DNA from 3 places in the Xanthobacter sp. ZOL 2024 genome. Region 2 is predicted to be linked to each of the others. Evidence: predicted binding sites of a transcription regulator. Region 2 holds the regulator's gene; each other region holds the start of a gene.
The links. Region 2 encodes PhoB, which activates phosphate uptake and scavenging genes when phosphate is short. Its sites were predicted from a motif close to TGTCATNNANCTGTCAT; they were not measured.

Region 1 (4,277 bases), 120 kb from region 2:
GAGGATCAGCACCCTGTTGAGCAGCCCCACCACCTCCACCCGCCGCCCGGCCATGAGCGCCTTGAGGCCGCGCTCGGCCACCATCTGCGCGCTGGTCATGGGCCCCTTGAACAGCCGCGTGCCATCCCAGCCGGCCCGGGCGAAGAAGCGGGTGGACGTCGGCCCCGGACACAGGGCCGTGACGGTGACGCCGGAGCCCTTCAGCTCTTCGGCGACCGCCTCCGAGAAGCTCAGCACATAGGCCTTGGTGGCACCGTAAACGGCGGAGAAGGGCAGCGGCGCGAAGGCGCCGGTGGACGCCACATTGAGGATGCGGCCCGAGCCGCGCGCCCGCATGCCCGGCAGCACCGCCGCCGTGAGGCGTGTCAGCGCCCCCACATTGGTGGTGATCATGGACAATGACAGCGCCGGGTCGATTTCGGCAAAGCGGCCATAGGCGCCAAAGCCCGCATTGTTCACCAGAATGTCGGGCACCCGCGCCGCCAGCTCCTGCGCCAGTCCCTCGAGGGCGGCCGGCGCGGCAAGATCCACCTGCCGCACCGTGACGGCGCGGCCGAGCGCCGCAATCTTCCGTTCCGCCGCCGCCAGCCTCTCCCCATCGCGCCCCACCAGCATGAGATCGAAGCCGGCCTGGGCAAGCTCCACGGCGAGCGCCAGACCGATGCCACTCGACGCCCCGGTGACCACCGCGAGCGGCGCGGCGGCCGTACCTTCCGCCGATCGAAGGCCAAGCTGTGCGGACATCCCCACCTCTCCGGTGCCGTGAACGATGTCGCAGTCTAGCCCAAATGATCGCCGGCCCGCGCCCCGCCGCTGCGACCAACGCAGCCCTGGCACCGGGGCCGCGAGGCGCCTATGGGTAGCGACGCGACGCCGCGCCCCCGGACCTTGGGGCCGGCCGCGTCGCTGCCTTGCCGAGACCGACCGTGCACCATCCTTCCTTTGCCTTCCGTGTCGCCGCCCTGCTGGGCGCGCTCCCGCTGCTCGCCGCCGCCCCCAGCCACGCCGCCGGGCCCGCCTGCTTCCCCCCGCAGAGCCTGGCTGCCCGCGCCGGCGAAGAAATCGTCCAGCCCCACCCGAAGTCCGAGCCCGTCACCTTGCCGGAGCTGGCGCTGGCCGCCGCCAAGCCAGTGCCCGCCGCTTTGCGCGGCTCCATCCGCCGGGTGGACCTGCCCGCCGGCCAGAAGCTCGTCGCCCTCACCTTCGATCTGTGCGAAGCCTCCGCAGAAACGTCCGGCTATGACGGGGCGCTGGTCGACTATCTGCGCGCCCAGGACATCCCGGCCACTTTCTTCGGCGGCGGCAAATGGCTGATGAGCCACCCGGAACGCGCCACCCAGCTGATCGCCGATCCGGACTTCGAGATGGGCAACCACACCTGGTCCCACGCCAATCTCACCGTGCGGACGGGCGAAGCCATGCGGCGGCAGGTGGATGACGCCGACATCGCCTTCTCCTTGCGCCGCAGAGACGCCGCCGCCCGTGCCTGCCCCCTCGCCAACGTGCCCCAGCGGCCAGACCTGTTCCGCTTTCCCTATGGCTCGTGCAGCGCCGAATCCCTCAATTATGTGAATGACACAGGCCACCTCGCCATCCAGTGGGACGTGGATTCCGGCGATCCCGCCTTTCTCGGCGCCAAGGTCATGGCCGAGGCCATGGGCCGGCAGATCAGGCCCGGCTCTATCGTGCTGATGCATGCCAATGGCCGCGGCAAGCACACGGCGGAGGCGTTGCGCCTGCTGATCCCGGCGCTGCGGGCCAAGGGCTACCGCTTTGTCACCGTCTCCGAACTGCTGGCCGCCGGCCGCCCGGTGATCGCCGACACCTGCTATTCGCTCAAGCCCGGTGACACCCGCGTCTATGACGAGGCGGCCCGAAGCGGCAAGCGCATCCTCGGCCCACGCTGACCCCGCGCCCCATAAACGCGGACGCCGAGGAGATCCCTCTCCCCGGCGCCGCGATCATCGATCCGACCTCAACTTTGTTGTGTTCTAGGGTCAGTGCGGGGGCTCCCCCGCGAGCCGGGGTCAAACCATGCCCAAAACGACCGCGCCAATGAAGGCGAAGGCGGCGCATGTCTCAAGCAAGGCGAACAGCTCCATGGGCATTGGGATCCCCCGCTGGATCGATACCGCAGCCGACCTTAACAAAGGTTAAGCCTTTGGAAAGATAAAAGTTGTGCTGCAGTGCAAGCCCCGCGACAGCATTGCAGCGCACGCTGAGACACAAAGAAAGACTTTTCATTCATTTGCGCTGGCGTTGCACTGCACCGCCGGCATTGAAGAAATATTTCGTCGCCCGGAGCGGAAGACGCGCCCCGGGTCTTTTCCGCGCCATCTCGGCTGCCGTCATACGCCTGTTGCGCACGCGGATTATCCGCACTGGAACGCAACGGAGCGAGCCGATGCTTGTGATCGAGGGCCTCAGTCGCCAGTTCGGCGACAAGGCGGCAGTCTCTGACGTCACCCTTCAGATCGGCCACGGCGCCTTCGTTGGAGTCATCGGCCGATCCGGAGCCGGCAAATCGACCCTGCTGCGCATGATCAACCGGCTGCAGGAGCCCTCCGCCGGCCGCATCAGCTTCGACGGGCGGGACGTGAGCGCCCTCAAGGGTGCGGCGCTGCGCCAGTGGCGCGCCCAGGCGGCCATGATCTTCCAGCAATTCAACCTGGTGGGCCGGCTCGATGTGCTCACGAACGTGCTCATGGGCCGGCTCGCCACCGCCCCTACCTGGCGGGCGCTGACCAAGATGTGGAGCGCGGACGACCGGGCTATCGCTTTGTCCGCCCTTGAGCAGTTCGACATCGCATCCCTGGCCGCCCAGCGCGCCGACAGCCTTTCCGGCGGCCAGCAGCAGCGGGTGGCCATCGCCCGTGCCCTGGCCCAGGAACCGGGCCTCATTCTCGCCGACGAGCCCATCGCCTCGCTCGATCCGCGCAACACCAAGATCGTCATGGACGCGCTTTTGCGCATCAACCGGCATTTCGGCATCACGGTGCTGTGCAATCTGCACTCCCTGGATCTTGCCCGCACCTATTGCGACCGGCTGGTGGGCATGGCCCAGGGCCGGGTGGTGTTCGACGGCGCGCCCGAGCAGCTCACCGACGCGGTGGCCCGCGACCTTTATGGGCTGGAAGCCGGCGAGGTGATGGAGCTCGCCCCCGCCCGCGCGCCGCAGGGCCTCGGCGTCACGCTACCCGGGGCCGTGCCCGCCTGACGTTCAGGAGCGCCGCCGCAACCTGCGCCACGGCCTGAAGCCGCGCGCCATGCCGACCGACGGGCTTCGACCGGCCGCGATGCCCGCCTTCGTGTGACGGCCGGATCCTGCCCGACATGGCCGCGCCAGACGCGGCCGACGGGTGTGCACGCGTTCTTTTTTCCGCGTTTTCAATGCTTCGTCCGACAGGAGCCCAAGCCATGTTGAACCGTCGTACCCTGATCGCGGCCGGCGCCGCGCTCGCCCTTTCCGTCGGCGCCGCCGGCGCGCAGGACTGGAAGGCGCAATATCCCGAGCTCACCTTCGCCATCATCCCGGCGGAGAACGCCACCGGCGTCACCGAGCGCTTCGCCCCGCTGATGGACTATCTCTCCAAGGAAATCGGCGTGCCGGTGAAGCTGCGCATCGCCAATGATTATGCGGCGGTGATCGAGGGCCAGCGGGCCGGCAACATCCACATTGCCTCCTATGGCCCGGCCTCGTTCGCCCGCGCGCTCAAGACCGGCGTGCCGGTGGAGGCCTTCGCCATCGAGGTGAATGGCGACGGCACCAAGGGCTATCATTCGGTGCTCTATGTGAAGGCCGACAGCCCCTACAAGTCCATCGAGGACCTCAAGGGCAAGAACCTGTGCCTGGTGGACCCCAACTCCACCTCCGGCAACAACGTGCCGCGCTTCGCCATGAACAAGATGGGCCTCAAGCCCGACGAATTCTTCGCCAAGGTGGTCTATGCCGGCTCGCATGAAAACGCGGTGATCGCCGTGCAGCAGGGCACCTGCGACGCCGCTTTCAACTGGTGGAACGACGAGAGCGAGTCGAACCTCAAGCGCATGGAGCGCAAGGGGATGGCGAAGTACGACGACTATCGGATCATCTACAAGTCCGACCTCATCGTGAACTCGCCTTACGCTTACATCACCACCATGCCGGCGGACCTGAAAGCCAAGATCCGCGACGCCTTCTTCTCCATCGGCAAGAACGACCCGGCCGCCTTCGAGAAGATCTATGAGGGCAAGTCCCAGCTCTGGCAGCCGGTGGACAACGAGGCCTACACCCCCAT
Region 2 (4,277 bases):
GTCGGCCTGTTCATCTACTCGCTGCTGGTGGTGCCGTTCGGCGGCTTCTCCGGCTGGGCCGGCTCGGTGGCCCTCGCCATCCTGGTGATCCCGGTGGTGGTGCGCACCACCGAGGACATGCTGAACCTGGTGCCGGTGGGCCTGCGCGAAGCCGCGTTCGCCCTCGGCGCGCCGCAGTGGAAGGTGGTGATGTTCATCACCTGGCGGGCGGCGCGGGCCGGCATCGTCACCGGCGTGCTCTTGGCCATCGCCCGCGCGGCGGGCGAGACGGCGCCGCTGCTGTTCACCTCGCTCGGCAACAATGCGTGGTCCGTGGACCTCAACAAGCCCATGGCCAGCCTGCCCATCGCCATCTATCAGTACGCGGGGAGCCCGTTCGACGATTGGGTGGCGCTGGCGTGGGCCGGTGCGCTGCTGATCACGGTCGGCGTGCTCCTTCTCAACGTGGTGTCTCGCCTGGTTCTGGCGCGGATGCACTGAGAGCGGCACTGCTGACGAAGACCCCGTGGGGCCCGCGCCTGGCGCCGGGCCCCGGATATTCCATCGGCCCGGCGCGCGCCGGGTGGACGACAGTCAAGTGAGGCTCAGATGACGTCTGCGGTCGATCCCACCTTCAATCTCGCGTCCTCCGTCGCGGCCAAGCCCGATGCCCCGGTGGCGCCGGTGAAGCTCAAGGTCGAGGGCCTGCAGTTCTATTACGGGCAGAACCATGCCCTGAAGAACATCAACTTCGACATTCCCGAGAAGCGCGTGACCGCCATGATCGGTCCCTCGGGCTGCGGCAAGTCCACCCTGCTGCGGGTGTTCAACCGCATGTATGACCTCTACCCCGGCCAGCGCGCCGAGGGGCAGGTGCTGTTCGACGGCGTGAACATCGTCGGCAAGGAGCTGGACTCCACCGTGGTGCGCAGCCGCATCGGCATGGTGTTCCAGAAGCCCACCCCCTTCCCCATGTCCATCTACGACAACATCGCCTTCGGCGTGCGCCTGCACGAGAAGCTGAACAAGGCACAGATGGACGAGCGGGTGGAATGGTGCCTGCGCAAGGCGGCCATCTGGGACGAGACCAAGGACCGCCTGAACACCTCGGCCCTGGGCATGTCCGGCGGCCAGCAGCAGCGCCTGTGCATCGCCCGCACCATCGCGGTGCGGCCGGAGGTGATCCTGCTGGACGAGCCCACCTCGGCGCTCGATCCCATCTCCACCTCGAAGATCGAGGACCTGATCGACGAGCTGAAGCGGGAATTCACCATCGTCATCGTCACCCACAACATGCAGCAGGCCGCGCGTTGCGCCGACATCACCGCCTTCTTCTATCTGGGCGAACTGATCGAGGTGGCGCCTTCGGACGTGATCTTCACCAATCCGAAGGAGATCAAGACCCGCGACTACATCACCGGCCGCTTCGGCTGAGGCGAGAAGGATGGCTCAGATGCCTGATCATACCGTGACGTCCTTCGACGTCGAGCTGAAGGAAATCGGCCGCAGCGTGGTGGAGATGGGCGGCCAGGCCGAGCGCTTGGTGGCCGACAGCGTCACCGCCCTCATCAAGCGCGACATCTCGGTGGCCCAGAAGGTGGTCACCCTCGACACCGGCATCGACCAGGCCCAGCGCGACATCGAGGACAAGGCCGTCCTCGTCATCGCCAAGCGCCAGCCGGTGGCCAGCGACCTGCGCGAGATCGTGGCGGCGATCCGCATCGCCAACGATCTGGAGCGCATCGGCGACCTCGCCAAGAACGTGGGCAAGCGCGTCATCGCCATCGAGGGCGAGTATCACCCGCAGAAGCTGGTGCGCGGCGTGGAGCACATGTCGGAACTGGTGCTGGAGCAGCTGAAAGAGGTGCTCGACGCCTATGCCGGCCGCAATCCCGCCAAGGCGCTGGAGGTGTGGGGGCGCGACGACGCCATCGACACCATGTATACCTCGCTGTTCCGCGAGCTTCTGACCTACATGATGGAAGATCCGCGCAATATTTCCGTGTGCACCCATCTCCTATTCTGCGCCAAGAACATTGAGCGCATGGGGGATCACGCTACCAATATTGCCGAAGTTGTCTATTACATGGTCACCGGCGAGGTGCTGCCGGAGAGCCGCCCGAAGGCGGACGCCTCCAGCGACACCACCGTCGCCTTCCCGGCGCGCACCGTCCAGGGCTGAACGCGGCTGGCGGCGCGGGGTGGGACGGCGCAGGCCGTCGCCTTGGCTCCGTCGCCGTCGCGGCGCGGTCGGATGTGAGGCGAGCTTTGTTCGATGGGTGAGAAACTGTGCCGGCGCGTATTCTGATCGTCGAGGACGAGGAACCCCTGACCCTTCTGCTCCGCTACAATCTGGAGTCGGAAGGCTACGGCGTGGAAAGTGTCGACCGCGGCGACGACGCCGAGACGCGGCTGCGCGAGAGCGTACCGGATCTCGTCATCCTCGACTGGATGCTGCCGGGGCTCTCCGGCATCGAGCTGTGCCGCCGGCTGCGCACCCGTCCGGAAACCGAGCGCCTGCCGGTCATCATGCTCACCGCCCGCGGCGAGGAAACCGAGCGGGTGCGGGGCCTGGCCACCGGCGCCGACGATTATGTGGTGAAGCCGTTCTCGGTGCCCGAGCTGCTGGCGCGGGTGCGGGCCCTGCTGCGCCGGGCCAAGCCCGAGCATGTGGCGACCCTGCTGCGGGCCGGTGACATCGAGCTCGACCGCGAGACCCACCGGGTGCATCGCGGCGGTCGCGAGATTCATCTCGGCCCCACCGAGTTCCGCCTGTTGGAGTTTCTGATGCAGAGCCCCGGCCGCGTGTTTTCCCGCGAGCAGCTGCTCGACGGGGTGTGGGGCCAGGACGTCTATATCGACGAGCGCACCGTGGATGTGCACGTGGGCCGGCTGCGCAAGGCGCTCAACCGCGGCCGCCAGCTGGATCCCATCCGCACCGTGCGTGGCGCCGGCTATTCCTTCAACGAAATGTTCGCCCGCGCCAGCTGAGGCGCGTCGCTCGAGGTTCGGGTGCCGGTCGCCGCGTGGCGAAAGGGCGTGGGGCCCGTGCTGCGTGCCATTGAGGCCGCCCGTCCGGCTGCGGGGCATTGACGTCGCTTGGCGCCGTGGCCCGCGCGTGGCCGGGGCATGCCTGCTCCAGGCATGACAAAGGCGCCCACCGCCGCCCGGCCTTGCCCGGGGGGAGGACGCCTTCATGGGCTCGCCGCGCCATCAGGTGGCGATGGCCGACCCGGCCCCGGATGGGGCCGGCGTTGACGGCTCAGAGATAGGCCAGCCGACGATCGCGACGGCGATCCTGGACGGGCTGATAGGCGATGCGGGCGTGGTGCGCGCAATAGGGCGAGCCCGGATTGCTCTTGGAGCCGCAGAAATAGAAGCTGTCCGTGCCCGGCTCGCCCATGGGCCAGCGGCAGGTGCTTTCGGTGAGGTTCATGATGGTGCAGCGCTGGCCCATGGGCACCACGTTGCTGGCCATCTCGGGCTCCGGCGCGGGGGCGGGAGCTTCCTCCACCAGGTCTTCGAGCTCGGGGGCCAGGGCCACGTTGCCCTGGGTGAGTGGCCGCTGTGGCCGGGCCTGCTCGCGCCCTTCCGGCCGGGCGCTGGTGCGCGGACGGGTGGTGGGGGCGGGCGCCGCCTTGGTGCGGCCGGACAGGCCGAGGCGATGCACCTTGCCGATCACCGCATTGCGGGTCACTTCGCCGAGCTCGGCTGCAATCTGGCTCGCGGAGAGGCCTTCGCTCCAGAGCTTCTTCAAGAGTTCGACGCGCTCGTCATTCCAGCTCATCGCTCTTCTCCATTTGCCGCATCAGCTGACGTCACCCGTGGGCGACGTCCCAACATCGCCTCACCGACAGCACCGCCATGCTGCCTGAGAGGACTCGGACTCTCTTCCCGATCCCGCCGCCACATGGCACGCGAAACGTTAACACCCGCAGGTCCCAGGAAGGTCGGTCGCACGAGATCTCGTAGGCGATGATCAATACGCTACAATATGGCGGCCGCCGGCGACAGAGTCCGTTAACACTCACGGGCTGTTTTCCCCAGATCGTTGCCGATGGGACGATCCGCGCGCGCACGGGTCTGGAGCATGGACGTGGAGCGCGGGCCTGGAAGGTGCCGCTCTTCGGCGCGGCTTTGGAGATCTGTTGACCTCGCGCGCGCGATCATTAGTATTCCGGGCGTCGGGCCGCTCCCCCGCTGGGGCGGCCCTTTTTAATTCCCGCTTGCCCGGGCCCGGTCCGAATGGGGCATCCCGCCCCGATCGGACAAGGTCCGGCCGTCCCCATTGGAAGGGG
Region 3 (4,277 bases), 990 kb from region 2:
CGGGGCGCCGCCCGCCTGTTGGCGCGGCGGGCGGGCTGACGCCTCAGCCTTCCAGTTCCTCGCGCAGGATCTCCAGCCGCAGCCATTCCTCCTCGGCCGCATCGAGCTGGCCCTGGGTCTTGGCGAGGGCGGCGGAGGTGGCCTCGAACTTGGCCGGATCGCGGGCATAGAGCTGTGGATCGGTCAGCGCCGCGGCCAGCTTCTCCAGCTCCTTCTTCAGCTTCTCCATGGTCTCCGGCAGCGTCTTGAGGGCGTGCTGCTCATGGAAGGATAGGCGCTTCTTGGCCTGCGGCTTGGCGGCCGCCTCGCCTTTCGCAGAGCTGTCGGCCTTGCCCACAGGGGCCGATGCCTTGGCCTTCGCCTCCACGCCACGGCCGCGCTGGGCCAGCATGTCGGAATAGCCGCCGGCATACTCGCGGAACACCCCGGCGCCCTCGGCCATGATCACGCTGGTGACGGTGCGGTCCAGGAAGTCGCGGTCATGGCTGACCAGGATCACCGTGCCGGGATAATCGGCCACCATCTCCTGCAGCAGGTCGAGGGTTTCGAGGTCGAGGTCGTTGGTGGGCTCGTCCAGCACCAGCACGTTGGAGGGCAGGGCCAGCGCCCGGGCCAGCATGAGCCGGCCGCGCTCGCCGCCGGAGAGAACGGACAGGGGCGTGTTGGCCTGCTCCGGGCTGAACAGGAAGTCCTTGAGATAGCCCATGACGTGCTTGGGGGTGCCGCCCACCATCACGGTGTCGGAGCCGCCTCCGGTCAGGGCATCGCGCAAAGTGGTGGTGGGGGCCAGCGCCGCCCTTTTCTGGTCGAGCGAGGCGATCTCGAGGTTGGTGCCGAGCTTGACGGTGCCGGAATCCGGCCGGATCTCGCCGGTGAGCAGCTTGATGAGGGTGGTCTTGCCGGCGCCATTGGGGCCGACGATGCCGATGCGGTCGCCGCGCAGGATGCGGGTGGAAAAGTCCGTCACCACCGGCGTGCCGTCATAGGCCTTGCTGATGCCCTTGGCCTCGATCACCACCTTGCCGGAGGTTTCCGCCTCGGTGACGGTGATCTTGACGTTGCCCTGGGCCTTGCGCTCCTCGCGCCGGTCCTTGCGCATGGATTGCAAGAGGCCAAGCCGGCGCACGTTGCGCTTGCGGCGGGCGGTGACGCCATAGCGCAGCCAGTCCAGCTCGGCGACGATCTTGCGGTCGAGCTTGTGGCGCTCGGTCTCTTCCTGCTCCAGCACGCTGTCGCGCCAGGCCTCGAAGCCGGCGAAGCCCTGGTCGAGCCGGCGGGTCTGGCCGCGATCGAGCCAGATGGTGGCGCGGGAGAGGTTTTCCAGGAAGCGCCGGTCATGGCTGATAAGCACGATGGCGGACTTGAGCCCCCTCAGCTCGCTTTCCAGCCATTCGATGGCTGGCAGATCGAGATGGTTGGTGGGCTCGTCGAGCAGCAGCACGTCCGGTTCGGGGGCGATGACGCGCGCCAGCGCCGCCCGCCGCGCCTCACCGCCCGAAAGGTGGGCGGGATCTTCCTGGCCGCTCAGGCCGAGCTGCTCCAGGAGATATTGGGCGCGGTAGGCGTCGTCACCGGGCCCGAGGCCGGCCTCGACATAGGCGAGGGTGGTCGCGAAGCCAGCAAAATCCGGCTCCTGCGGCAGATAGCGCACGGTGGCGCCGGGCTGAAAGAAGCGTGTCCCGTCATCGGGCGCCATCAGACCCGCCGCAACCTTCAGCAGCGTGGACTTGCCCGAGCCATTGCGGCCGACCAGGCACACGCGGTCACCCGCCGAGACGGACAGGTCCGCCCCGTCGAGAAGAGGGGTGGCGCCGAAGCGCAGGTGGATGTCTTGCAGCAGGATCAGCGGAGGGGCCATGACGCCCGATTAAAGCCACCGGCGCCGGAACGCAAAGGGTGTGCGTTCCGAAGCCGCAGATCAGGAACGGCATTGTCGTAAATACGACAAATCGAACCGCCGCCGAAGCTGCGTCACGCGCCAGGCTTCAGCCGCATCCCTACTTCCGCCGCCGGGACATTCCCGACGTCGGTCACAGGCCCTGCGGGCGCATCAATGGAGGGTGGTTACGCCGCCCAGGCGGCTCATTTGGTCTTTGAGAACAAGCTTCTTGCGCTTGATTTCCGCCACTCGGACAGAGTCCTTGGCGGGGGAGGCGAGTTCGCGGGCAAGCTCCTGATCGAGAGCCGCGTGGCGACGCTTCAACTCCGAAAGGTGCGACTGGATGGACATGCTGAGCCACTCCCTGTCTGCATCACGCCAGGAAGTGTGTCACGGAGTTGACACTGAGTCGACCACCTTTCTTGCGAGCGGCGCGGCAACTTATCTTGCAGCGCAAAAAGCCCGTGCCATAGTCGACGATGAAGGAAGGGGCTTGCGGCAGGCGGTCCCACGGGGAACTCTAGTGGTGTGAACGGGGGCGGCGCCGGGCGCCGCGGCGTGGACCCGCGGCGGCCGGGCGACTGGCGCGGCCGACGGCTGGAGGACACAGCTGCGTGAGGTGCGGCGCGGTCAGCGCCGGAGTGGGGCGGAAATGGTGAAGGCTTGGCGAGGCGCGCGGCCGCGGCCATGAGGCTGCGGCTCCAACCCTTCAGGGGCGTGTCGCGTTCGTGGGGGCCGTGTTGCGACGGATGGGTGCATGACCAGTGACGAGGAACGGGACCTCAAGCTTCTTCTGGAGCGCTTGAGACAGGAGCATCGCGACCTTGACGCGGCCATCGAGGCCCTGACCGGCGTGACCGGGTCCGATGTGCTCCAGGTGCAGCGGCTGAAGAAGCGCAAGCTGCAGCTCAAGGATCGCATCACGCATATCGAGGATCAGCTGTTCCCCGACATCATCGCTTGAAAAAGCGGGCCGCCCGTCTGGCGGCCCGCATGGTTCGGTGCGGCTCAGAGCTGGGCGAGCATCGCCGCGGCGCTGGAGACGTCCGCCTTGCCGGGGGTCTCCTCGATGTTCAGCGTCTTCACGACGCCATCCTCGACGATCATGGAATAGCGCTTGGAGCGCACGCCGAGGCCGGCGCCCGATCCGTCGAAGGTGAGGTCCAGGGCCTTGGCGAAGCTGGCGTCGGCATCGGCCAGAAACACGATCTTGCCCGCCGCGCCGGAGGCGTTTTCCCAGGCGCCCATCACGAACGGATCGTTCACCGCCACCACCGCGATGGTGTCGATGCCCTTGGCCTTGATGGCCTCCGCCTCGGCCACGTAGCCGGGCAGGTGATTCTTGTGGCAGGTGGGGGTGAAGGCGCCCGGCACCGCGAACAGCACCACGCGCTTGCCCTTGAAGATCTCGTCGGTGGTCTTCTGCACCGGCCCATCGGTGGTCATCACACGAAAGGTGGCAGAAGGCAGCTTATCGCCGACCGAAATGGTCATGGCATTCTCCGCGGCAAAGCGGCCCCAAGCGACCGCGTGCGGACAATACGTGGTTTTACGGAGGAGAAAAGCGCCTTTGGCGCCCCTTCACGGCGCAGGAATCGTCCAGGGCGCGGTGACCGAGCGCGGCATGTCCACCAGCGTGAGGGTGAGGACCGCGCCCGGCAGCGCGGCGTCCGGCGGCACGCCTTCCAGCGGCAGGGTGAAGCGCACCAGCCCATCGGCGAGGGCGACCTTCTGTGGCAGCGGCAGCGCCCAATGATGGTCCGGCCCCTCCGCGAACAGGTCGGCCTTGGGGGTGACGTCGCGCGCATCCACCACCAGCTGCGGCGGCGTCGCGCCCGTGTCCAGGCGCGCCGAGACGATCTGCGGCGTGCCCGCCACACCCACCGCCTGCGGCTCGGGGATCCTGGCGCGGGCGGCGGCGATGCGCGCGGCGGCGCCCGGGTCGGGCTCGGCGGCCAGGTCGAGGGTCAGATCGGCGGTGGCCGGCATGCACAGGGCCTCGCAGACAGCGAAATCCAATCCCAACACCAGCTTTGCCGGCTGGCTGGGGTCCTTGAGGGTCACCGTCAGCGGCAGCACCACCGTGCCCTTGTAGCCGATGGAAAAGCCGCCGGCGCCATCGGCGAAGCGGCGCGGTGCCGGCCAGCCCACCGCCACGTCGGCCACGTTTTCCGATTGCTCGAAGGCCAGCATCGGCGGCACGCCGCTGTCGCCCGGGTAGCGCCAATAGGTCTTCCAATGGGTTTGCAGCTGTAGCTCCAGCCCCACGTCGCGGGTGTCGGCAGTGCCCCCCCCATTGAAGAGGCGGACGGTGACGCCCGGCAGGGTCACGCTGCTTGGCTCGGCCTGCGCCACCGATAGCGCCGCGCCCATCAGCAGCGCGGAAAGCGCCAGCAGG

Region 1: the regulator PhoB is predicted to act here: its motif matches at 2,347-2,363, upstream of phnC (phosphonate ABC transporter ATP-binding protein).
Region 3: the regulator PhoB is predicted to act here: its motif matches at 2,268-2,284, upstream of ACU4E7_RS10060 (YdcH family protein).

What each region holds. Positions count from the first base shown of each region.
Region 1 is NZ_CM128808.1:1,315,373-1,319,649, forward strand. Features, by position in the region: gene ACU4E7_RS06260 (SDR family NAD(P)-dependent oxidoreductase) at 1-744, opposite strand, end outside; gene ACU4E7_RS06265 (polysaccharide deacetylase family protein) at 927-1,907, shown strand; gene phnC (phosphonate ABC transporter ATP-binding protein) at 2,405-3,217, shown strand; gene phnD (phosphonate ABC transporter substrate-binding protein) at 3,418-4,277, shown strand, end outside.
Region 2 is NZ_CM128808.1:1,192,659-1,196,935, reverse strand. Features, by position in the region: gene pstA (phosphate ABC transporter permease PstA) at 1-480, shown strand, start outside; gene pstB (phosphate ABC transporter ATP-binding protein PstB) at 589-1,413, shown strand; gene phoU (phosphate signaling complex protein PhoU) at 1,433-2,161, shown strand; gene phoB (phosphate regulon transcriptional regulator PhoB) at 2,269-2,970, shown strand; gene ACU4E7_RS05730 (GcrA family cell cycle regulator) at 3,242-3,766, opposite strand.
Region 3 is NZ_CM128808.1:2,184,024-2,188,300, forward strand. Features, by position in the region: gene ACU4E7_RS10050 (phosphatase PAP2 family protein) at 1-39, shown strand, start outside; gene ACU4E7_RS10055 (ABC-F family ATP-binding cassette domain-containing protein) at 44-1,858, opposite strand; gene ACU4E7_RS10060 (YdcH family protein) at 2,051-2,230, opposite strand; gene ACU4E7_RS10065 (YdcH family protein) at 2,637-2,843, shown strand; gene ACU4E7_RS10070 (peroxiredoxin) at 2,888-3,373, opposite strand; gene ACU4E7_RS10075 (protein-disulfide reductase DsbD domain-containing protein) at 3,461-4,277, opposite strand, start outside.